3 regions of the Desulfuromonas sp. genome follow, and region 2 is predicted to be linked to each of the others. Evidence: predicted binding sites of a transcription regulator. Region 2 holds the regulator's gene; each other region holds the start of a gene.
What was found. Region 2 encodes HrcA, which represses chaperone genes, less so after heat shock. Its sites were predicted from a motif close to TGTTAGCACTCNNNNNNNNNGAGTGCTAACA; they were not measured.
Positions count from the first base shown of each region.

Region 1: rpoH (RNA polymerase sigma factor RpoH) is a predicted target of HrcA. The motif match lies at 3,971-4,001, and genes of this name have one in related genera.
Region 3: groES (co-chaperone GroES) is a predicted target of HrcA. The motif match lies at 6,088-6,118, and genes of this name have one in related genera.

Region 1 covers NZ_PKUB01000004.1:612-8,198, reverse strand. The annotation lists gene C0617_RS00865 (hypothetical protein) at 1-623, shown strand, start outside; gene C0617_RS00860 (OmpA family protein) at 749-1,933, shown strand; gene C0617_RS00855 (class I SAM-dependent methyltransferase) at 2,021-2,374, opposite strand; gene C0617_RS00850 (hypothetical protein) at 2,426-2,629, opposite strand; gene C0617_RS00845 (TerB family tellurite resistance protein) at 2,622-3,089, opposite strand; gene C0617_RS00840 (DUF190 domain-containing protein) at 3,083-3,442, opposite strand; gene crcB (fluoride efflux transporter CrcB) at 3,456-3,827, opposite strand; gene rpoH (RNA polymerase sigma factor RpoH) at 4,038-4,937, shown strand; gene bamD (outer membrane protein assembly factor BamD) at 5,002-5,727, shown strand; gene C0617_RS00820 (acetyl-CoA hydrolase/transferase C-terminal domain-containing protein) at 6,368-7,587, shown strand, end outside.
Region 2 covers NZ_PKUB01000041.1:125,125-132,711, forward strand. The annotation lists gene dnaK (molecular chaperone DnaK) at 1-314, opposite strand, end outside; gene grpE (nucleotide exchange factor GrpE) at 375-977, opposite strand; gene hrcA (heat-inducible transcriptional repressor HrcA) at 995-2,032, opposite strand; gene hemW (radical SAM family heme chaperone HemW) at 2,189-3,310, opposite strand; gene nhaD (sodium:proton antiporter NhaD) at 3,370-4,743, opposite strand; gene C0617_RS12335 (carbon-nitrogen family hydrolase) at 5,112-5,903, shown strand; gene C0617_RS12340 (hypothetical protein) at 6,041-6,394, opposite strand; gene C0617_RS12345 (cation diffusion facilitator family transporter) at 6,445-7,404, opposite strand.
Region 3 covers NZ_PKUB01000043.1:22,739-30,325, forward strand. The annotation lists gene C0617_RS13290 ((Fe-S)-binding protein) at 1-266, shown strand, start outside; gene C0617_RS13295 (c(7)-type cytochrome triheme domain-containing protein) at 343-663, shown strand; gene C0617_RS13300 (thiamine biosynthesis protein) at 832-1,560, shown strand; gene C0617_RS13305 (hypothetical protein) at 1,573-1,809, shown strand; gene C0617_RS13310 (S8 family serine peptidase) at 1,944-3,839, opposite strand; gene groL (chaperonin GroEL) at 3,997-5,649, opposite strand; gene groES (co-chaperone GroES) at 5,682-5,972, opposite strand; gene C0617_RS13325 (alanine--glyoxylate aminotransferase family protein) at 6,352-7,428, shown strand.

The DNA.
Region 1 (7,587 bases), on a different contig from region 2:
ATCACTCCTACCTGGCCACCTTTTCCCACAACTGGAAAGAGGTCGACGTTCAGGGGCTCGGCGGCTTGCTGCGAAAACGCCCCACCGTCGGCCTGGGGCTGGCCGGCAGCCTCGGAGGGCTGGGGATCAAGGCCGAGGCGACTGCCTACCAGGGGAAAAACACCGACAAGGCCGGCGGCGACCTGCACGACACCTTCACCATCGCCGCCCTGGAGACCTGGTACCGGTTCGAAAGCGACATCGTCCTGCTGGCCGAGTACCTCTACAACGGAGCGGGAGCGGAAGAGCCCGGCGACTACCCCCGGGCGGCGGTCTCGGCCCCTTTCCGGGAGGGGTTGAGCTTCCTGCTCGGCCGCCACTACCTGCTCCTCGCCCCTTCCTACGAAGCCCATCCCCTGGCGACCCTGAGCGGCCTGCTGATCTGGAACCTCGATGACGGCTCCTTCATGCTCCGTCCCCTCGTCGACCTCTCCCTGTCCGACAACCTGGTTCTGCAGGCGTTCTGGAACTACAACGGGGGACGGGATCCCCGCCCCCTTCCCTCTCCGCTGCCGCCCTTGCCGCGCAGCGAATTCGGTTCCGCCGGCAGCAGCGGCGGGCTGCTCATCAAATACTTTTTCTGAGTTTCACTCCACCCGGGTTCGGCGACACGCCGAAAAGAACGGACCTCGTTGCCATTTCCTAATTACATGGTATTCATAACTAAAGTCGTATTCTTTCTACCTCAACACCCGCAGGGAGGGACACCATGAAAACTGGACCATTTGCGAATATCATCCTGGGAATCGCGATCTTCGCTCTTCTGGCTGGCCCCGCCTTCGCGGAGAACCGCGCCGGTGCCCTGATCCTGACCCCTTCCATCGGGGGGTATGTATTCGAGGGGGACCAGCACCTTGAGAACGACCTGGCCTACGGCCTCGGGCTCGGCTACAACTTCACCAAGCACTGGGGTGCAGAATTTGTCTACAATTACGTCAACACAGAGTCCGAGGTCGGCAATCTGGACGATTACGAGGTCTATCTCGGCCGGATCAACGCCCTTTACAACTTCCTGCCCGACGAAGCCCTGGTCCCCTTTCTCTCCGCCGGGCTCGGCTGGACCTATCTCGACCCGGACACCAAGGGCGGGAAGGGCGACGCCCTGTTCAACTACGGAGGGGGCCTGAGCTACTTCCTCACCGAAAACCTGGCCCTGCGCGGCGACGTGCGCCACATCCTCACCTTTATCGATGAGTCCAGCCACAACCTGCTCTACACCGGGGGCCTGAACTACCTTCTGGGCGGGCACCAGCCCGCCGCCCAGCCCATCGACAGTGACGGAGACGGGGTCATCGATCCCCAGGACCGTTGCCCGGACACCCCGAGAGGAGTCATGGTGGACAGCCGTGGATGCCCGGCCGACAGTGACGGGGACGGCGTCCCCGATCACCTCGACAAGTGTCCCGGCACCCCCAGGGGCGCCGCCGTGGATCAGCAGGGCTGCCCGAGCGACAGCGACAGCGACGGCGACGGCGTCCCCGATCACCTGGACAACTGTCCCGACACCCCCAAATGGCAGCTGGTAGACAAGCAGGGATGCCCGCTGAAGTACACCATGCACCTCGAATTCGACTTCGACAAGGCCGAGATCAAGCCCGACCATCATGTCGCGCTGGAGCAGGCCGCCCGGTTCATCCGGGGGAACCCATCCCCCCACATCCTGGTCGCCGGGCACACCGACAACGTCGGCAAGGCCGAGTACAACCAGCAGCTCTCCGAAAAACGGGCCGCGGCCGTGCGCCAGTACCTGGTCGAGAACTTCGGCATCGACAGCTCGAAGCTGGTCGCCCGGGGGTTCGGTGAAACCCAGCCGGTCGCCGACAACAACACCGAAGAGGGACGGGATCAGAACCGCAGGGTCGAGATCCTATGTTGCGCCCTTCTCCCGGACTAACCCCTTCCACTGCCAAGAACAAAAAAAGAGGGACCAGGATGATCCTGGTCCCTCTTTTTTGTTCCGGAGAAATCCCCTTGGAGCTTCCTACTGCCGCTTCTCGGCCACCAGCAGGTAAGGGGCCTCTTTGCGGTTGGCCACCTCCAAGCGCAACACGTGCCACTTGCGCGACGACAGGTCGCCGAACACCCTCTCCAGGGCCTGCCCTTCTTCACGCCCCCCCGAATGCCCGACATAGACAGCCACGGCGATACGCCCGCCGACTTCCAGAGAGAGGCAGGCCTGGCGCAATGCGACACAAGTCGAATGCTCAGCGGTTTTGACCGTCGATTCGCTGCCCGGCAAAAAGCCCAGGTTGGCGATCACGGCCCTGGGTGCTCCGTGAAGGTAGGACTCAAGGCGGGCATGGGTATCGTGGACGAGGGAGACCCCCTCGGGCAGAACGGGCGGAAAATCGTCTTCTCCCCAGACGTGGACGGGGACGGCGGCCTGCTACAGGGTGCGCCGGGAGCATTCGAGCGCCTCTTCCTGGATATCGAACGCAAGGACCCGGCCTCCGGGCGCGACCTTTCGGGCCAGGAAAAGGGCGTCACTCCCTTTGCCTGCGGTAAGATCGACCGCGAAATCCCCCGGCCCGACAACCTCAGCGACAAATTCGTGGGCCCAGGACGTTATGTGGAGCAGTTGCCTAGGCATCCCCCTTGGCTCGGACATCCTGCAGGACCTTCAGCTTGGCGTCGATCATCTGACGGTGGGAGAGGCGCAGCAGTGTAGCCATCTGTCGCACCAGGTAGTCTTCGTACTTGTCGAGAACCCCGTCCACGTAAACGATGCGCCACAGGGCCTCCATCACGTCCTGCTTCTCCTCGACAGTGAAATTCTCGTTGACCTGCCGGGTGAACTGAAAAAGATCGAGGCTCGACTCCCGTTGTTTCTGGGCAAACTCGGTCAATTCCGCCGTCGCCTCGACCGACAGGCCGAACCGGTCCTGCATCAGGTCCCGGACCAGGGTGGCCTCCATGGGGTGGAACTCTCCGTCGGTATGGGCCATCTCCAGAAGCAGAACGCAGGTCGCGATCTGGATGCGCTCTCCCTCGGCCTCTGCGTTAGGCTCCGGCCCCGGGCTGCTCACCACCCGCTTGATCAGACTCAGCATGCCGCCCCCCCCTCGCCCGGCGTTTCGCTGTAGCGAATCACCCGCGCCTTCTCAAGGGTAACCATGCCCCCCTTGAGCATCTCGTCGAGGCGAGGCAAGACCGCATCGATTCTCTCCTGGCTGTCGACCACCTCGAGGACCACCGGCAGGTCGGCGGAAAGACGCAGCAACCGGTCGGTGTGGGTCACGCTGTTTGCCCCGAAACCCATGGCCCCTTTGAGCACGGTGGCCCCGGCGAAGCCCTCCTGGCGGAACATCTCAACCAGGACCTCGTAAAGCGGCTTGCGCTCCCAGCGGTCGCTCTCGCCGATAAAGATGCGCATCAGGGTCTGGTCCCCCTCGAGTTTGGCCATTGCGTCTCCTCTGTCAAAGCTGCCGGGCAAGAAGAATCCCCAGCCCGGCAAATACGATACAGACGGTCACGTTGAGCAGTACATTGGCCCCGGCCTGAACGAGGCTCCCCTCCTCGAGAAGCCGCACCGTCTCGTAGGAAAAGGTCGAAAAGGTCGTAAACCCGCCCATGAAACCGACGGTGATGCCCATGCGCAAACCGGGCGAAAAAAGGGTGCTGCGAAGGCTTCCCTCCATGACCAGGCCAAGCAGGAAAGACCCGAGGACATTGACGGCCAGGGTGCCGTAGGGCAGCCCCCGGCCGACCAGGGTGTAGGTCCACCCCGAGAGAAAGTAGCGGCCGAGGCAACCGAGGGCGCCAAACAGTCCGATGTAGAATATCTGCATGAAATCGCTGGCCTTCGCGGAGGTTCGACTGACTTCGGGCGTCCTGCCGACATTATGGGATTCCCTCCCTGCCCTGTCAACGGCCAATTCCCCCCCCCGGGACTCCCCGATTTCCCCTTGCGCGGAGCGATGCGACTTGCTATATTTGGCACTCTCAACCCAGGAGTGCCAATCATCTAATTTCAATACGCTTTTCGGAGTCTCATGCCGATGCACACTGCCAGCCTGCCCATCATCAGTGACGGTTTCGAACAGTATATGGCCCAGATCAACCGCTTCGACCTGCTCGACCGGGAAGAAGAGCATGAACTGGCCCGCCGCTATCGACGCCGGGGCGACCTGAAGGACGCTCACCGCCTGATCTGCGCCAACCTGCGCTTTGTGGTCAAAATCGCCCACGAATACCGAGCCTACGGCCTGCGCATCCAAGACCTGGTGCAGGAGGGGAATGTCGGCCTGATGATGGCGGTGAAGAAATACGACCCCGACCGGGGCACCCGTCTCATCTCCTATGCCGTGTGGTGGATTCGCGCCTACATCCACAACTACATCATGAAAAGCTGGTCCCTGGTCAAGATAGGCACGACCCAGGCCCAGAAGAAACTCTTTTTCAAGCTCAACCAGACCCGTGAAGCCATCAAGAGATTGACCGGCGGAGAGGACGCCCGGGACATTGCCCGTGAGTTGGATGTCCGCAACGAGGACGTGGAAGAGATGTCCCTGCGCATGGCCTGCCGCGACACCTCCCTCGATCGGGAACTGACCGCGGGCGAGGATTACACCCTCATGGACACCCTGGCCGACGAACGGGATACCCAGGAAGAGTTGCTCCTCAAGAAGGAGGAATCCCAACTCTTGTCCGGCCAGGTCCAAAATGCCCTGGACCAGCTTAACGAGCGAGAGCGGCGCATCATCCGGGACCGAATCCTTCTGGACCCGCCAAAAACGCTTCAGGCCCTGGCGAATGAGTTCAACATCAGCCGCGAAAGAGTGAGGCAGCTGGAAAAGAATGCCCTGGCCAAAGTCGGGGACGCTCTTGCCCCTACCCGCTCGCAGCCCCCCGATCCCCCCCCCTTTCCGCCAGCCTCTGTGAAGCTTGAATATCGTTGACAAATTTCCGGTCATCCCTTAGGTTGCACCCGAGACCAGACTCTGCCCGACAAGGACATTCCTCATGACGCTTCGCCTGCTGATTCTCGCTCTTCTGCTGCCCGCCCTGGCCGCCTGTACCCCGGCGGCATCACCGCGCCCGATCGGCCAGGAGGCCCAGCAAAACTTTCAGGAGGGCGAGAGACTTTTTGAAAAAGGGCACTACCAGGAGGCCATCGCCGCATGGGAGAAGGTCCGGGAGTCGTATTTTTCCGCCCAGCTCAACACCCTGGCAGAACTGAAAATCGCCGAGGCCTATTTTAGGGACAGCAAATTTCTGGAAGCGGCCATCGCCTACGAGAACTTCCTGAAGGAGCATCCCGGCCACGATCGAACCTCGCAGGTCCTCTACCAGATGGGCATGGCCTACTTCAAACAGATCCTTTCACCCGACCGGGACCAGACCGCGACCCGGAACGCGCTGACGACCTTTCAAAGCTTTGCCAGACTCTATCCGGACGATCCCCGGATTGAAGAGGTAGCCCCCCTCATCCAAGACTGCAAAGGCCGCCTTGCATCCCACGAACTCTATGTCGGCCGTTTCTACCTGCGCACCGGCGAGGTGCATGCCGCCATCGGCCGCCTCAACGCCCTGCTGACGGACTATCCCTCCTTCGAGGAGCGGGCCGAGACCTACTACACCCTGTGGAGGGCCTACGTCGAAATGGGCGACCCCAACCGGGCGGCCACGCCCCTCAGGACCCTCCTCAAGGAGTTCCCTGACAGCAAATGGGCAAAAAAGGCCCGTTAAGAGGGCACCGCCGCCGATAACTCCGGGGCCGCCGCCCCTCCCCATCCATAGATCCCCTCCCCGTCCCACCGCAATTTGACAGCCTCGGTTTTTCGGCTAAGCTACCCACGATGCGCCCCCTGATTCGCCCGACTCACCCGGAGAGGAGAAAGCCCCTCACCGGCCCGGCCGCCCCAAACACCGTATTGCCCCTAACCACAGGCGGCAGATGCATTCGGGGGAGGCTTTTTTTACCCCGAGTAAAATTCCATTCAATCTCCGCAGCACCCTGGAAGCAAAAAAACAGACCACAAACACACACAAAAATCTGGCCGAAGCGGTCGTCGAAAACGATGCTTTTTACTCAAAGTAAAAGAGCCAATATTTTCCCTTGACTAAAAATTTTCCACATATTATACATCCTGTATACATTTGCCATATAACGTCTTTTTAAAAGATTTCCGGTGATACGGGATCCCCGTCGCCCACAACAGGATCCTTCGTCCTTTCGCCCGGAAGTCAACATACCCGTTTCTCAGGAGAAGCCCCTGCCACGGGCCTAAAAGGGCATTCATCCCCGACCTCAAAGCCGGACTCTTTCCATGGAAAGGGCCCCCAATTGTGATCGGGCAAATAATCTCATAGGAAGAGGAGAGAAAAGATGTCGGAATTCGGTACACTGCAAGATCGCGTCCGCCGCAAGTCACTGCTGAGCAAGGTTAAGACCGCCGAAGAATGCCTCGAATTCTTCAAGCCCGGGATGAATCTCGGCTGGTCCGGCTTCACCCCGGCAGGCTACCCCAAAGAGGTGCCCATCGCTCTGGCCGACCATGTCGAGAAGAACAACCTCCAGGGCAAGATGAAGTTCAACCTCTTCATCGGCGCCTCCGTCGGCGCGGAGACCGAGGACCGCTGGGCGACCCTCGACATGATCGACCGCCGCTGGCCCTACCAGACCGGCAAGAACATCGCCAAGGGGATCAACGAAGGCCGCATCCGCATGGGTGACAAGCACCTCGGCCTCTTCGCCCAGGACATGGCCTACGGCTTCTACACCGAAAACGGCCGCATCGACGTCGCCATCATCGAGGTTTCGGCTGTTACCGAGGACTGCGGCCTGGCCCTGACGACCTCCTGCGGCATCGTTCCCGAACTGATGATGGTCGCCGACAAGATCATCCTCGAGGTCAACACCGGACAGCCCTCCTTCGAGGGGATGCACGACATCGTCATGGCGCAGAACCCGCCCAACCGCCAGCCCTTCCTGATCACCAAGGCGGGCGACCGCATGGGCACCCCCTACGTCCCCTGCGACCCCGACAAGATCGTCGCCGTTGTCGAGTCCAAGCGCCGCGACAAAGGCCGGGCCTTCACCGACATGGACGCCACCTCCGAAGCCATCGCCGGCCACATCATGGACTTCTTCGGCAACGAAGTGAAGCAGGGCCGCCTGCCGAAGAACCTGCTGCCCCTGCAGTCGGGCGTCGGCTCCATCGCCAACGCCGTCGTCGGCGGCTTGGCCAAGGGTCCCTTCAGCGACCTGACCGTCTACACCGAGGTTCTGCAGGACACCATGCTCGATCTCTTCGACTCGGGCAAGCTGAAAGCCGCCTCTTCCTGCTCCCTCTCCCTGTCTGAGAACCCGGGCTTCCCCCGCTTCTTTGAGAACTGGGACAAGTATGCGGACAAGATCACCCTGCGCCCCCTGTCCATCTCCAACGCTCCCGAGCCGATCCGGCGTCTGGGGTGCATCGCCATGAACACCCCCGTCGAGTTCGACATGTACGCCCACGCCAACTCGACCCTCGTCGGCGGCACCCGGATGATCAACGGCCTCGGCGGCTCCGGCGACTTCCTGCGCAACGGCTTCCTGAAGATCAT
Region 2 (7,587 bases):
GCCTCGACCCATGCATCGCCGTTATCGGCCTTGATGATTTTGAAGGGGCTGATCTTGATATCCTTCCGGACCGCCTCGGAATCGTACTTGCGGCCGATAAGGCGCTTGATGGCGAACAGGGTGTTCTCCGGGTTGGTGACGGCTTGACGCTTGGCGTGCTGGCCGGTCAGGCGCTCGCCGCTCTCGGTGAAGGCCACCATGGACGGGGTAGTGCGCGATCCTTCGGCATTGGCGATGACGACGGGCTCGCCCCCCTCCATGACCGCCACGCACGAGTTGGTGGTGCCGAGATCGATACCGATGACTTTACCCATGATTTATATCCTCCTTTGTTCTCTTGGTTGTAAAAATTGTGACTGCCGGCCCACGTCTTTTCATTCGGCGTCGGGGCCCTTTTCCGGTGCGGGCGCCTTGGCCACCATGACCAGGGCCGGCCGCAGCAGCCGGTCGTTCAACATGCATCCCTTTTGCAGTTCCTGTACAACGGTATTGGGGGGATGCTCACTGCTCTCGAGCTGGCCCATGGCCTCATGACGCGAAGGGTCGAAGGCCTCCCCCACGGCGCTGAAGGGGGTCACGCCGAACTTCTCCAGGGCCTTTTGGAACTGGCTGAGAGTCATCTCCACCCCCTCCAGGAGCCCCTCGCCGCCCCCCTCGCTCTGGCGGGCGTGGTCCACGGCCCGCTCCAGGTTGTCGAGCACCGGCAGGACCTCCCGGAGCATGTTCTCATTGGCGAAACGAACCAGTTCCTCCTTGTCCCGCTGGGTCCGCTTGCGGTAATTCTCGAGGTCGGCCCGGGCCCGCAGGTAGAGGTCCTTGTTCTTCTCGGCCTCCTCCCGGCTGGCGGCGAGCTCCTCTTCCAAGCCCGGCTCGCCCGCAGCGTCCTGTTCCTCGGACTCAGCGGCCTCCCGGGCCGCCGTCTGCTCTTCGACCGTAACCGGCTTTTCTTCCTCTTGCTGTTTCTTCTTCTTGGCCAACGTCTTTTTTCTCCCGTTTATGTGTCCAGTTCCAGAACCTGGCTAACCAGCCTGGCGGTATAGTCGACAATAGGAATAACCAGCGAGTAGGACATGCGGCTCGGCCCGATGACCCCAAGGGTGCCGATCGCCCCCCCGCAGTTGGAATAGGTCGAGGTGATGAGGCTGAAACCCTCCAGTTCGCTGTATTCGGACTGGCTTCCGATAAAGATCTGCACACCCTGGGCCCGCTGGCTTTTGTCGAGCAGTTCCACCAGCTGGCTCTTCTGCTCGAAGGCCCGAAACAAGCGCTTCATCCGCCCCATGTCGGCGATTTCGGGCTGCTCCAGGATATTGGAGGCGCCCTCGATGAAGACCTGGCCGCCCATCTCGTCGCTCAGGGCCTCCTGGGAGAGCTTCAGGGCGCGCTGCAGAAGCTTGTCGTAGAGGGCCTTCTCCTTGGCCATCTCGGCGATCAGGCGCAGCTTCGCGTCCTGGATGGTCAACCCCGAAAGGGTGCGGTTCAAATAGTTTGTGATCTGCTCGAGTTCGCGGGGGGTGACCTCCTCCTCGACCTCGATGATTTTGTTCTGCACCAGCCCCGACTGGGTGACAAAGACGACCAGGACCTTGCCCCTGGAGAGGCTGATGAACTCAATATGGCGAAAGACCGTGGTGTTGAGCCGGGGGGCCATGACGATCCCCGCGTAGTGAGAGATTTGGGAGAGAACCTTGCCGGCCCCGCGCAGCCGCTCCTCCATGCGGAGCCCGTCGAGACGGTACTTCCTCTCGATGCGCAAACGCTCCTGCTCGCTCAACTCCCGCACCTGAAGCAGGGTATCCACGTAGAAGCGGTAGCCCTTTTCCGTGGGAATCCGGCCCGCAGAGGTGTGGGGGGAGACGATGTAGCCCATCTCCTCCAGGTCGGCCATGACGTTGCGGACGGTGGCCGGGGAGAGCCCGATGCGGTGGCGCCGACTGACCGTGCGGGAACCGATCGGCTCCGCCGAGTCGATATAATCCTCTATGATCGCCTCGAGGATCTTGCGACTGCGATCGTTGAGCTTTTCGCTCATCTGCGTCACCGCCCCCCCAGAAAAAACTCAAGCCGGAAAAACCCGGCCCTTCAATTTCGTTTAGCACTCCAGGGGTTAGAGTGCCAGCCGAAGACAAAATAACAACGCCCTACCCCTTTGTCAAGGCTTAGGGGGCGGGAAAAATCACCGCCGTCCCTAGAGAAAAGCGCTTATCAGGTGGTCGTAGAGAAGCCACCCCTGAAGGTCCATCCGCCAGTGCCCCCCCTCCAGCCGCAGCCGCCCCCCGAGATGCTCGGCCGCCGCCGGGAAGGCCTCGGCCACCCCGAGTCCGAAACGGGCCCGGAAGGAGGCCTCCGCGACCCCCGACGCGGTGCGCAGACCCAGGTAGAGGGTCTCGGCCATCGCCCCCCGGCGGTCGAAGCGCTCCAGGGTTTGAGCCGGGTCCTCGCCCCGCTTTAGGGCCGCGGCATACGCGCCAAGATCAGGAGGAACGGCCCGGCGCTCGCCCCATCCCCGCCCCGCAAAGGAATGGGCCCCGGCTCCCAGGCCGAAGTAGGGCAGCCGCTGCCAGTAGCGAAGGTTGTGGCGGCACTCCCGGCCCGGCAGGGCATAGTTGGAGATTTCGTAGTGCCCGTACCCGGACCCGGCGAGCCGTTCGTGCAAAGCGCAGAAAAGCTCGGCGTAACGCTCCTCGTCGGGCAGGTCCAACCCTCCGGCACGGTGCTGATGGTGAAAGGGGGTCCCTTCCTCCATAGACAGGCCGTAGCAGGAGAGGTGCTCCGGCGCCCAGGCCAGTACCTCCTCCAGGTCCCGAAGCAGATCTGCGGCGCTCTGGCCGGGCAGGGCGAACATCAGATCGCAGGAGAGGTTGTCGAATCCGGCGGAGCGGGCCAAGGAGACGGCCCGGCGGGCCTCCCCCGGGCTGTGGATGCGTCCGAGCCGCTGCAGGTGCCTTCCGGAGAGGGACTGAACCCCCAGGGAGAGGCGGTTCACCCCCGCGGCCCGGTAGCCCGCCAGCGACTGCAAGGAGAGGGTTCCGGGGTTGGCCTCCAGGGAGACCTCCGCCCCGGCCTCCAGGCCGAAGCGCCTGTCGGCGGCCGCCAGGATCCGGCCGACATCCGCCGGGGCCAACAGGGACGGCGTGCCGCCGCCGAAAAAGACGCTGTCGAAGGGACCCCAGCCCTCCTCGTACTGAAGTTGCCCGATCAGCAGGTCGGGATAGCCGGCGAGGGCCTCGTCGCTCTCCTGGACCGAGTAAAAGTCGCAGTAGGGGCACTTGCGCCGGCAGAAGGGGATGTGAAGGTAGAGTCCGGACATGAAAAAAGCGGGGGGATGACTCCCCCCGCCTCCTCTTTTGATCGAGCCGGGCCGGCCGACTAGTGAAAGTACTTGGCGTTGAGGAACAGGTGCACCGCGATGCTCGCCGCATAGCCGAGGGCGATAGCCCAGGTCCACTTGAGGTGGTTTCCGAAGGTGTAGATGCCCCGGGCGGTCCCCATCAGGGCCACGCCGGCGGCCGAACCGACCGACAGCATGGAGCCGCCGCACCCGGCGGTCAGGGTCACCAGCAACCACTGGCCGTGGCTCATGTGGGGGTCCATGGTCAGCACCGCGAACATCACCGGGATGTTGTCGACGATCGCCGAGAGGATCCCGACCAGGACGTTGGCGGTCGTCGGGCCGAGATCGAGGTACATGAAGTTGGACGCCATCGCTAGGTAGCCGAACTGGCCGAGGCCGCCGACGCAGAGGATGACCCCGTAGAAGAAGAGGAGGGTGTCCCACTCGGCGCGGGCGATCTTGCGGAAGAGGTCGAAGCCGGAGGCCTGCCCATGGCCGCCGTGAGGAGCAGGGTCGCAATGCTCGTCGGGGTTGTGACCGGTCACGTCGAGGGGCTGGTCGCCGCTCAGGAGCCGGTTTTCCCGTTTTTTCAGGAAATAGGAGAAGAAGCCGAGGTAGCCGAGGCCAAGCATCATGCCGGTCGCCGGAGGCAGGTGGAGGAAGTTGTGGAAAGAGACGGCGGTGACGATGGTGCACAGGAAGAGGCCGATGATCCGCTTGGCGCCGAGCTTCATCTGGATCGCCTCGGCCAGGGCCGCGGGGCGCTCCTTGGCCACCGCGAAGCTCATGATCACCGCGGGCACCAGCCAGTTGACGAGGGAGGGGAGGAAGATGGCGAAGAACTCGACGAACTCCACCTTCCCCTTCTGCCAGACCATCAGGGTGGTGATGTCGCCGAAGGGGGAGAAGGCGCCCCCGGCGTTGGCCGCGACGACCACGTTGATGCAGGCGACGATCACGAAGCGCCTGTTGCTGCCCCCGACGGCCATCACCACGGCGCCCATGAGCAGGGCGGTGGTCAGGTTGTCAGCCAGGGGGGAGATGAGGAAGGAGAGCACGCCGGTGATCCAGAAGACGACCCGCAGGGTGAATCCCCTGGAGACGAGCCAGGAGCGCAGGGCCTGAAAGACGTTGCGTTCTTCCATGGCATTGATGTAGGTCATCGCCGCCAGCAGGAAGAGGAAGAGCTCGGCGTACTCGATGAGGTTGTGCTTGATCGCGTCGTGGGGAGTGTGGGTGTCTCCAATGGCCGCGTAGGCGAGGGCCACAAGGACCCAGATGATCCCGGCGGCGAGGATCACCGGCTTGCTTTTGCGCAAGTGAAGCTGCTCTTCGAAAATGACCAGAGAGTAGGCGGCGACAAAGAGGACCAGCCCGAGATAGCCATAGGCCGAAGAGGCGAGACTCATGTTGATTTCCGCCCCGCCGCTGGCCGCCGCCGGCACAGCCGTTACCAACAGGCCAAAGAGACCCAATATACATCTTTTCACAAATCCGCCCTTTCCCGGTGCCCGGCGAAAAAATCGCCGGAACAAAATAGTAATGAGGGCCCGACGCCCCTCTGCCCCTCGGACATCAGGCCCCGTACCCCAGACGTGTTCCGTTCGAATAAAACAGTTTATTTACTAGCACTCTGCCCCGGCGGTGTCAAGGGAAAGCGCCGGTTGCAAGGGGCTTGCCCCGGAGAGCGGGCTAATCTATAATGCCCCCTTGATCAGGGGCCGAACAATCCTCTCTATTTTTTATAACACTATTTTATTATACTTGGGAGACAGGAATGAACCGGAAGCTTTGCGCCTCGGCCGTGCAGTTCAACATCACCCTCGGCGACGTAGACGCCAACCTCGCAAAGGCCCTGTCCAGAATCCGCAGGGTCCATGGGGAGGGCGCCCTTCTTGCCGTGCTGCCGGAGATGTGGAGCTGCGGCTACGCCTACAAACACCTTTCGACTTTGGCCGAACAAACCCCGCGAGTGATCGCCGCACTGCAGGAGATTACCGCCGAACTCGGAATGGTCATCGTCGGCAGCCTTCCCGAAAAGGCAGGGGACACGCTCCACAACACCGCCTATGTCATCGACCAGGGGACGGTGGCCGGAAGCTACCGCAAACTCCACCTCTTCTCGACCATGGGAGAGGATCGTTTTCTCACCGGTGGCGACCGGACTCTGGTCGTGCCGACCTCCGTCGGCCGCCTCGGGGTCGCTATCTGCTACGACCTGCGCTTTCCCGAACTCTTCCGCAAAATGGCTCTCGAGGGTGCAGAAATCCTCTGCCTCCCCGCCGAGTGGCCCAAGCCCCGCCAGGAGCACTGGCGTACCCTGCTTCGCGCCCGAGCCATCGAAAACCAGGTCTTCGTCGCCGCGGCCAACTGCTGCGGCGTCCAGGGCAAGCTTGACTTCTTCGGCATGAGCCTTCTCATCTCGCCCCGGGGGGAGGTGCTCGCCGAGGCCGGGGAGACCGACGCCGAACTGAGCGCCCAGTTCGATTTCGAGGAGATGGCCAACTACCGCTTTCAGATACCCTGCTTTAAAGACCGCCGTCCCGAGATCTACGGTTCCCTGCCCTGAGACACCGGAGGCCGTCCCTCCCTTTTTCAGACAACCGACAGAGATCTTCCGGACCGGTTTTTCTTAGGCTTCCTCGAGAAAAGCCGAAAAGGGTTTTCCTGCGAAGCTCGGAGAAGGCCCCGGAAAGCTTTCGACTCTCAGCGGACCAGCACCTGCGCCTCACCGCGATATTCGGGAGGAACGTCCTTCAGGTCGTCGACAAACCGCAGAGCCCCTTCCCGATCCAGGTAGAAATAGCGGGGCGTTCCCTCTCCCGAGGTTGCCGCGGGGGAGTCGCCGACCTGCCCCGCGTTCCCCTCGATGACCCCCTCCACAGTCTCTCCACCGCGGCAACCCAGGCCGATCAGGCGGATGCGAAAATCCCGATAAAACCTCTGCGCCTCATTGAGAACGGGCGGACTCAGGGGAACCCGGGTCAAAAGCTGATCCGCCCCCAGCAACAGGGCGAAGAACAGCACCGTCCAAAGAACAAACCGGAGCAGGCTTTTCATGGTCTATCTTCTTTCCCGAAGCCGGCCCCCCCAAAGAAGGAGGAGGCTGCTCAATGATGGTGGTCATGCCCGCGGTGACCGTGGGAACAAAGGCTCGAACGCCGGGGGCGGTGCTCGAGCTGCTGGATCAGCGGCTCGGTCATGCAGCGGGAACACTCGGCCTGCAGGGTGGTGTGGGTGATGTGGTAATCATGCTCCAGCATCTCCTCGATCACGCCGGTGACCTCCCCCTGCCGCAACCGGTAACCGGGCTCAAGATCGATATGCGCCGAAAGAGCTGAAATGTGGGAGCAAATCGACCAGACGTGCAGATGGTGAACGTCGCTGACCCCCTCGACCGCGCGCATCCTCTCCACCACCTCGGAGACCTCCACCCCGGGCGGCACTCCCTCAAGCAGAATGTGGGCGGCCTCCCGGACAACCCGGACCCCTCCCCACACGATGATCAGGGCGATGCCTGCTGAAATCAGGGCATCGATCACGAACCAGCCGGTGAAAAGCATGATCAGGCCGCCGATGATGACCCCCACCGAGGCGATGGCATCCCCCAAGACATGGAGAAAGGCACTTCGCACGTTGAGGTCGTCGTGGGCATGGCCGTGAAGCCGGCCGGCGGCCACCAGGTTCATCACCAGGCCGATCGTGGCGATGACGAACATTTCCTTGCTCTTGACCGCCTCCGGGCTCTGGAATCGACCCCAGGCCTCGTGAAGGATGCCGAAAGCGATGAGTATCAGGGTGCCGCCGTTGATCAGGGAAGCAAAGATCTCGGCCCGGTGCCAGCCGTAGGTGCGGCGGTCTGTGGCGGGCAGGGTGGCCAGACGGATCGCCACGAGAGAGAGGACCAGCGCGAACAGGTCCATGAAGACGTGAGCGGCGTCGGAGAGCAGAGCCAGGGAATTGGTCCAGAATCCGCCAACCAGTTCGGTCACGAGGGTGACCGCGGTCAGGACGATGGCGAAGGCGAAACCACGGCTGATACTGCTGTCCAGATGTCGCGCCTCACCCATCTTCCACGCTCCTTCCCGGCCCTCCGCTGTCGCATTTTAGTCCCAGGAGTGACCGAAAGCAAGGGCCTTGTCCGGTGCGTGTCCCCTCGACTGCCCGGTTCACTTTTTGCGGACCCTGTGGTATGGTTCTGCGAAATATAATTCCCACTTAATGTTACCCGATAAAAGGGGGGGCGGGGGCAG
Region 3 (7,587 bases), on a different contig from region 2:
TGGAGATGGCCGATGCCGGCACCTGCTGCGGCCTCGGCGGAACCTACTCGGTCTACCACTACGACACAAGCAAGAAAATCGGCGCAAAAAAAGCGGCCAACATTGCCGCGTCCGGCGCCGAACTGGTGGCCACCGACTGCCCCGGGTGCATCATGCAGCTGCAGGACACCGTCAACCATGCGGTGCTGTCCCAGAAGGTCGTGCACATCCTCGAACTGCTCGTCGAGGCGTTGCCCGACGAAAACCCCGCCGACCGTCAGGTTTGAAATTTGCCGGGCGCCGGTTATAATGAAAGACCTGTCCGCTTGTCAATAACCACGATGAATTAAGGAGGCTGAACCGATGCTGCGGAGAATTTTCCCCCTTGTCACGCTGTGCGGAGTTCTGATTGCCGCTGTCGCCTTTGCCGCCCCCCCCGGCAAGGTCCTCGAATTCAACAAAAGCCCGATGGGCACCGTCCTCTTCGACGGCCAGAAGCACAAGGACGCCGGGGCGATCTGCAAGGACTGCCACAACAAGGACATGTTCCCGAAGATGAAGCAGGGAACGATAAATATCACCATGGAGGAACTCTACGCCGGCCGCCTGTGCGGAGTCTGCCACAACGGCGAACGGGCCTTCGGAACCAAAGGCAACTGCACCAAGTGCCACGTCACGAAGTGATCCGAAGGGCGTTGCCCAACAAGGTTATCGGCAGGCCCGCTCTCGGCGGGCCTGCTTTTTTTCGGCTCCCCGCCCCTTCTCCGGGGCGCCGGGGCATATTGAAAAAAACCGGCTTTTCATGTTAATTTTGAAGGCCAGAATACAAGGAACAACTATCAGGAGCATACCATGAGCAAAGCCCTGGGACTTCTCTCCGGAGGCCTCGACAGCAGCCTGGCGGCGATGACCCTTCTCCGCCAGGGAGTGGAGGTCACCGGCATCGCCTTTGTCACCCCCTTTTTCGGCTCGGCCAAGGCCGAGCAGGCCGCCCGCCAGATCGGAATCCCCCTGATCGTTCAGGACATCGGCGAGGTCCACCTGGAAATGGTGAAAAACCCCCGCTACGGCTACGGCAAAAACATGAATCCCTGCATCGACTGCCACGCCATGATGTTCCGCCTCGCCGGGGAGGTCATGGCGGGCAAAGGCTTCGACTTCCTCTTCTCCGGGGAGGTGCTGGGCCAGCGCCCCATGAGCCAGAACCTCAACGCCCTGCGGTCGGTGGCCAACTACTCGGGCCACCCCGATCGCATTCTGCGCCCCCTCAGCGCCCGCCTGCTGGCGATCACCGCGATGGAGGAAGAAGGCCTCGTGGACCGGGAGCGCCTGCTCGACATCCAGGGCCGCTCCCGCAAGCCCCAGGAGAAGCTTGCCCGGGAATGGGGGCTGACCGACTACCCTTCTTCGGGAGGAGGCTGCCTGCTTACGGAGAAGTCGATCTCCAACCGCCTGCGGGACCTTTTCGACCATCGGCCCGAAGCCACGGTAACCGACGTGGAGCTGCTCAAGCTGGGCCGCCAGTTCCGTCTCTCGGAAACGGCCAAGCTGACCCTCGGCCGCAACCAGGCGGACAATTAAGCGCTCAAGGCCATGGCCCGCCCGGAAGACCTGCTCTTGCGCTGCATCGACGTCTCCGGTCCCCTCGGCCTGGTCAGCGGCACCCCGGACACCGCCGCCCTGGAGTTGGCCGGGAGCCTGGTCGCCTCCTACGGCAAGGGCCAGGACCGGCCCGAGGTGGGAATCCTCGTCCAGCAGGCCGACGCTTCGAGCCGGCTGACCGTCAAACCCGCCGAGCGCGGCCAGGCCGGGGAACTTCTCATCGCCTGAGCCGCAGCAACCGTTCTCCGCCCTGAACAAAGAGAGGCCCCTGCCGACGGCAGGGGCCTCTCTTCGTTGGGATACGACTCCCCCCCTGCGGTCGGAACACTGTCCGCAGGGAACCGGCTTCTCCGTCCGCCTCGCTACCGGGTTGAAAAACTCCGCACCTCGCTCTCGGCGACCCCCTCCCGACCGTCGTCGACCGTGACCTTCCAGAAATAGGTCGTCGCCGGATCGAGGCCGGAAACGGTCGCCTTGCCGACCGGCTCGGAGGAACCGCCCCCCCCGCCGCAGGACAACAAAAAGAGGGCCGCTCCGGCCACCAGGACCAGCAGCGCCGTCCTTCCGCGCCTTCTCCCGCGGCACGGAACCACCCAGAGGAGCAGGCCGCCTGCGCCGGCCAGGAGCGCACCCCCGGCGATCGGGGCGAAGGCCGCGACGACGAGAGACTCGCTGTCGCTGAAATCGGAAAACTTCGAGATGAGCAGAGTGGTGGTCAGCGCGTCCCCGTCGGGGTCGCTGGGCAGATTCCAGCGGAAGGTCACCGTGGTATCGAGCCCGAGCGCCCCGTCGGGCGGATCCAGCAGGACGACCGGGTCGGGGGGCCGGTTGCCGAGTTCCGCCTGCAGGGCATCCAGTGACGCCGGAGCGTTGACCAGGCCGAAACCGGCGTCGTTGTCAGGGCCCTGGACCCCCAGGTCGGACGCCCCCTGGCGAAGCACCGTCTCCAGCAGCGCCACCGGGGTCTCGGGAAAGGCCTCCAGCAGAAGGGCCGCCACCCCCGCCACGTGGGGCGCCGCGAAGGACGTGCCGTCCACGAAGACGTAGGAATCGGTGAAAAGGCCGCCCAGGGTGATGTCGGCGGTCTTGACGAATTCCCCGGGCGCCACCAGGTCGGGGAAAACGGCGCCGTCGCAGGCAGAGGGCCCGCGGCTGCTCGAAAATGTGACCTCCAGGTCGTTGCCGACCGATCCCACGGAGAGTACGTTCGGATCGTTGGCCGGGCTGATGCTGGTCTCCGGGTCCGGCCCCATGTTGCCCGCGGCGAAGACCTGGAGGATGCCGGCGCTGCGCAGGGCCCGGAGGTCCTCGTCGAAGTCGTCGAAGCAGACCCCGGGAAAGTCCTCGAAACCCCAGGAGTTGTTGACCACGTCCGGGGCGTCGTCGGTGTCGGGGTCGCCGTCGGGGTCGAGCAGCCACTGGAACCCCCGGTGGATGGCGCTGATCGAGGCCAGGTTGTAGTCGTCGAAGATTTTCACCGCGATCCAGCGGGCCCCCGGCGCCACCCCGATGGCCGCCCCGCCCGCGTCTCCCCCCAGGACGATGCCCATGGTCTGGGTGCCGTTACCGTCGCCGTCGCAGGGCCGATCGGCGCTCGCCTCGCAGGCGGTGCAGTCGAACCCGGAGGGGCTGCAGTCGGCGGCAAAGGGATTGAACCAGCTGTTGTCCCCCCCCCGCCACCTCTCGGCCAGATCGGGGTGATCCGGATCGACGCCGGTATCCATGCCGGCCACCACCACGCCGTTGCCGGTGTAGCCCAGAGCCCAGAGCTGCTCGGCGCCCACGATGGAGATGTTCCCTTCAACGCCGTGGGCGGCGGGGGCAGGGGTTGCGGGCCGCCGCAAAGTCGCGTCGAGAGCGACCCCGGCCACCTCGGGCCGCTCGGCCAGGCTGCGGATCACCTCGGCCGGAGCCGATACCGCCAGGCCGTTGATGATCCACAGCGGCTGGAGGCGCTCGACGCCCCGGGTGCGCAGAAAGGCCCGGCAGGGGCCCTGGACCTGCTCCGCACCGGCGCGAAGCCTTTTGACCACCCCGGTGCGGCGCTCCCCCCTGGAGAGGCCCTTCAGCCCCTCGAGGTCGGCCCGCCCGGCAAAGGTGACGATCACCGGGACCTTCTCGCCCGCGGCAGCGCCGTCCAGAACGGCCCGCAGCCCGGGATCGAGGACGGCGCCGAAAGCGGGCCGCTCCGGCCCGGAAAGAAGGGCAAAGACCCCCAGCGTCAGCAGCAGGACCGTTCGCCATTGCAAAAGATACATAATCCCCCCTGTGAAAACCCAACCGACCCGTGTCCAGAAGTTTTCCAATAGTACCACATCCCTAGCACCGGGAGCGGGCCGCGACAGGAAACGAAAAAGCCCCCCGGACGATCCGGGGGGCTCTTTTTCTAGCAATACAGGAAAGCCTGGCAGGCACTTACATCATGCCGCCCATGCCGCCCATGCCGCCCATGCCGCCCATGCCGCCGGGCATGGCGGGCATGGACTCTTCGCCCTTGGGCGAATCGGCCACGGCAGCCTCGGTGGTGAGCATCAGGCCGGCCACGGAGGCGGCGTTCTGCAGGGCGCTGCGGGTGACCTTGGTGGGATCGATGATCCCGGCCTCGATCATGTCGCAGTACTCGTCGTTGGCGGCGTTGAGGCCAAAGGAGCCTTTTTCGTTGATGACCTTGTCCACCACAATGGAACCCTCGAGCCCGGCGTTTGCGGCGATCTGGCGCAGGGGCTCCTCGAGGGCGCGACGGACGATCTTGACGCCGAACTCCTGCTCGCCCTCCACCTTGACGGCATCCAGGGAAGCGATGCAGCGGATCAGGGCGACGCCGCCGCCGGGGACGATGCCCTCCTCGACGGCCGCGCGGGTGGCGTGCAGGGCGTCCTCGACGCGAGCTTTCTTCTCCTTCATCTCGGTCTCGGTGGCCGCGCCGACCTTGACCACGGCGACGCCGCCGACGAGCTTGGCGAGGCGCTCCTGGAGCTTCTCGCGGTCGTAGTCGGAGCTGGTCTCCTCGATCTGGGCGCGGATGGTCTTGACCCGGGCCGCGATGTCGCCTTCGCTTCCGGCGCCGTCGATGATGGTGGTGTTGTCCTTGTCGATGACGATGCGCTTGGCGGTGCCGAGCATGTCGAGGGAGGCGTTCTCGAGCTTGAAGCCCATGTCCTCGGAGATGACGGTGCCGCCGGTGAGGATGGCGATGTCTTCGAGCATCGACTTGCGGCGGTCACCGAAGCCGGGGGCCTTGACGGCGGCGATGTTGAGGGTGCCGCGCAGCTTGTTGACCACGAGAGTGGCCAGGGCCTCGCCCTCGACGTCCTCGGCGATGATCAGAAGGGGACGGCCCTGCTTGGCCACAGGCTCGAGCACGCCGAGCAGGTCCTTCATGTTGCTGATCTTCTTGTCGTAGATGAGGATCAGGGCGTCCTCGATCACGCACTCCATGCGGTCGGGGTCGGTGACGAAGTAGGGGGAGAGGTAGCCGCGGTCGAACTGCATCCCTTCGACGGTCTCGAGGGAGGTCTCCATCGCCTTGGCTTCCTCGACGGTGATCACGCCTTCCTTGCCGACCTTCTCCATCGCCTCGGCGAGGATGTTGCCGATCGTCTCGTCCGAGTTGGCGGAGATGGTGCCGACCTGGGCGATCTCCTTGTGGTCCTTGACCGGTTTGGAAAGGCCCTGCAGGGAGCCGACGGCGGCCTCGACGGCCTTGTCGATGCCCCGCTTGATCTCCATCGGGTTGTGGCCGGCGGTGACCAGTTTGACGCCTTCGCGGTAGATCGCCTGGGCCAGGACGGTGGCGGTGGTGGTGCCGTCGCCGGCGACGTCGGAGGTCTTGGAGGCGACTTCCTTGACGAGCTGGGCGCCCATATTCTCAAACTTGTCCTCGAGCTCGATCTCCTTGGCGACGGTGACGCCGTCCTTGGTGATCAGGGGAGCGCCGAAGGACTTCTCGATGACGACGTTGCGGCCCTTGGGGCCGAGGGTCGCCTTGACGGCCTCGGCGAGAACGTTGACCCCGGCGAGGATGCTGCTGCGGGCCTCCTGGCCGAACTTGATCTCTTTTGCTGCCATATTCTTATATCCTCCCTACGAAAAGTTGACGATTAGTTTTCCACGACGCCGAGGATGTCGTCCTCGCGCATCATGAGGTACTCGCTGCCCTCGACCTTGATCTCGGTGCCGGCGTACTTGCCGAAGAGCACCTTGTCGCCGACCTTGACGTCCAGGGCCAGGAGCTTGCCGTCCTCGGTAACCTTCCCCTTGCCGACGGCCACCACGTTGCCCATCTGGGGCTTTTCCTTGGCGGTGTCGGGGATGATCAGGCCCCCCGCGGTCTTGGTTTCTTCCTCGATCCTCTCGACGATAATGCGGTCGTGAAGCGGTCTGATGTTCATGTTTTCCTCTCCTTTCTTACGAAACGGAATGTGGGGGGCGTCTCCCCCCATGGTATTAAACGCCCGAAAGGGGCGGGTCCGGCCCGCACGGCGGGCTCCGGTCCCCCCCGGAGGCTGTTAGCACTCCATGAAGTCGAGTGCTAACAACGGGGCTAAATATAATCAGCCGACCGAGAATGTCAAGGGTTAGTCGGGAAAAAATTTCTCCGCGTCGCCCAAAGCCCCTTTCTGCCCGGGCAAAGCCGGGGTGCGCATCTCATTTTGACCGGCGGGGATTTTTGCGCTAGGATGCGTTGCGGGGCCCCCCCGGCCGCCCGGCGCACCGGCGAAGAGCCCTACGGCACACTCAACATCCGCATCGAGAAGGAGCGAAACAGGCATGGCAAAGAAACTCTATATCCCCGGGCCGGTCGAGGTGGCCCCCGACGTCATGCAGGCCATGACCGCCCCCATGGTCGGCCACCGCATGCCCGAATACGCCGAACTCCACGCCCGGGTCACCGCCGGCCTGAAGAGGCTGCTTCACACCGAAGAGCCGGTCTTCCTCTCCACCTCCAGCGCCTTCGGGGTCATGGAGGGGGCGGTGCGCAACCTGGTCCAGAAGCGCTGCGCCAACTTCGCCAACGGCGCCTTCAGCGCCAAGTGGCACGACGTCACCCTGCGCTGCGGCCTTCAGGCCGACCTCTTCGCCGCCGACTGGGGAGAGCCGGTCACCCCCGAGATGGTGGAGAATGCCCTGGCCACGGGCAAGTACGACGCCATGACCCTGGTTCACAACGAAACCTCCACCGGGGTCCTCTCCCCCCTGGCGGAGATCGCCGAGGTGATGAAGCGCTACCCGGAGGTCTCCTTCATCGTCGACACCGTCTCCTCGATGAGCGCGGTCCCGATCGACCTGGCCGCCCTCGGCACCGACGTCTGCCTCGCCGGGGTTCAGAAAGCCTTCGGCCTGCCGCCGGGGCTGGCGGTCTTCGCCGTCTCGCAGCGGGCCCTGGCAAAGGCCGCGACCACCCCGAACCGCGGCTACTACTTCGACTTCGAGGAGTTCGCCAAGAACGACCTCAAGGACAACACCCCGAGCACCCCCTGCATCAGCCTGATCTACGCCCTGGCCCACCAGCTCGACAAGATGTTCGCCGAGGGCCTGGAGAACCGCTCCGCCCGCCACCGCCAGATGGCCGAAAGGACCCGCCGCTGGGTGGAGGGCCAGGGCTTCTCCCTCTTCGCCGCCGAGGGCTGCCGCTCCCTGACCCTGACCGCGGGGCGCAACGACGGCCGAACCGACCTGGCCCGCCTCAAGGCGCTGGCCGGCGATCGGGGCTACGCCATCGACAACGGCTACGGCAAGATCAAGAACACCACCTTCCGCATCCCCCACATGGCCGACATGACCGCCGCCGACCTCGACGAACTCTTCGCCCTCCTCGAGGAACTGCTCCCCCAGGCGCGCTCCTGAGAGGCCCGGCGCCGCTGCCGGAAAAGCCCCCAAAAGAGAAAGAGCACCCAGCCTTCAGGCGGGTGCTCTTTTTGTTCGGAAAATAAAAAAATCCTTCCCTGAAAAGCCCCTATTTAGGCCTTCCCCTGCCTGGCCCGGGAACTCTTCCGAATCGCCTCC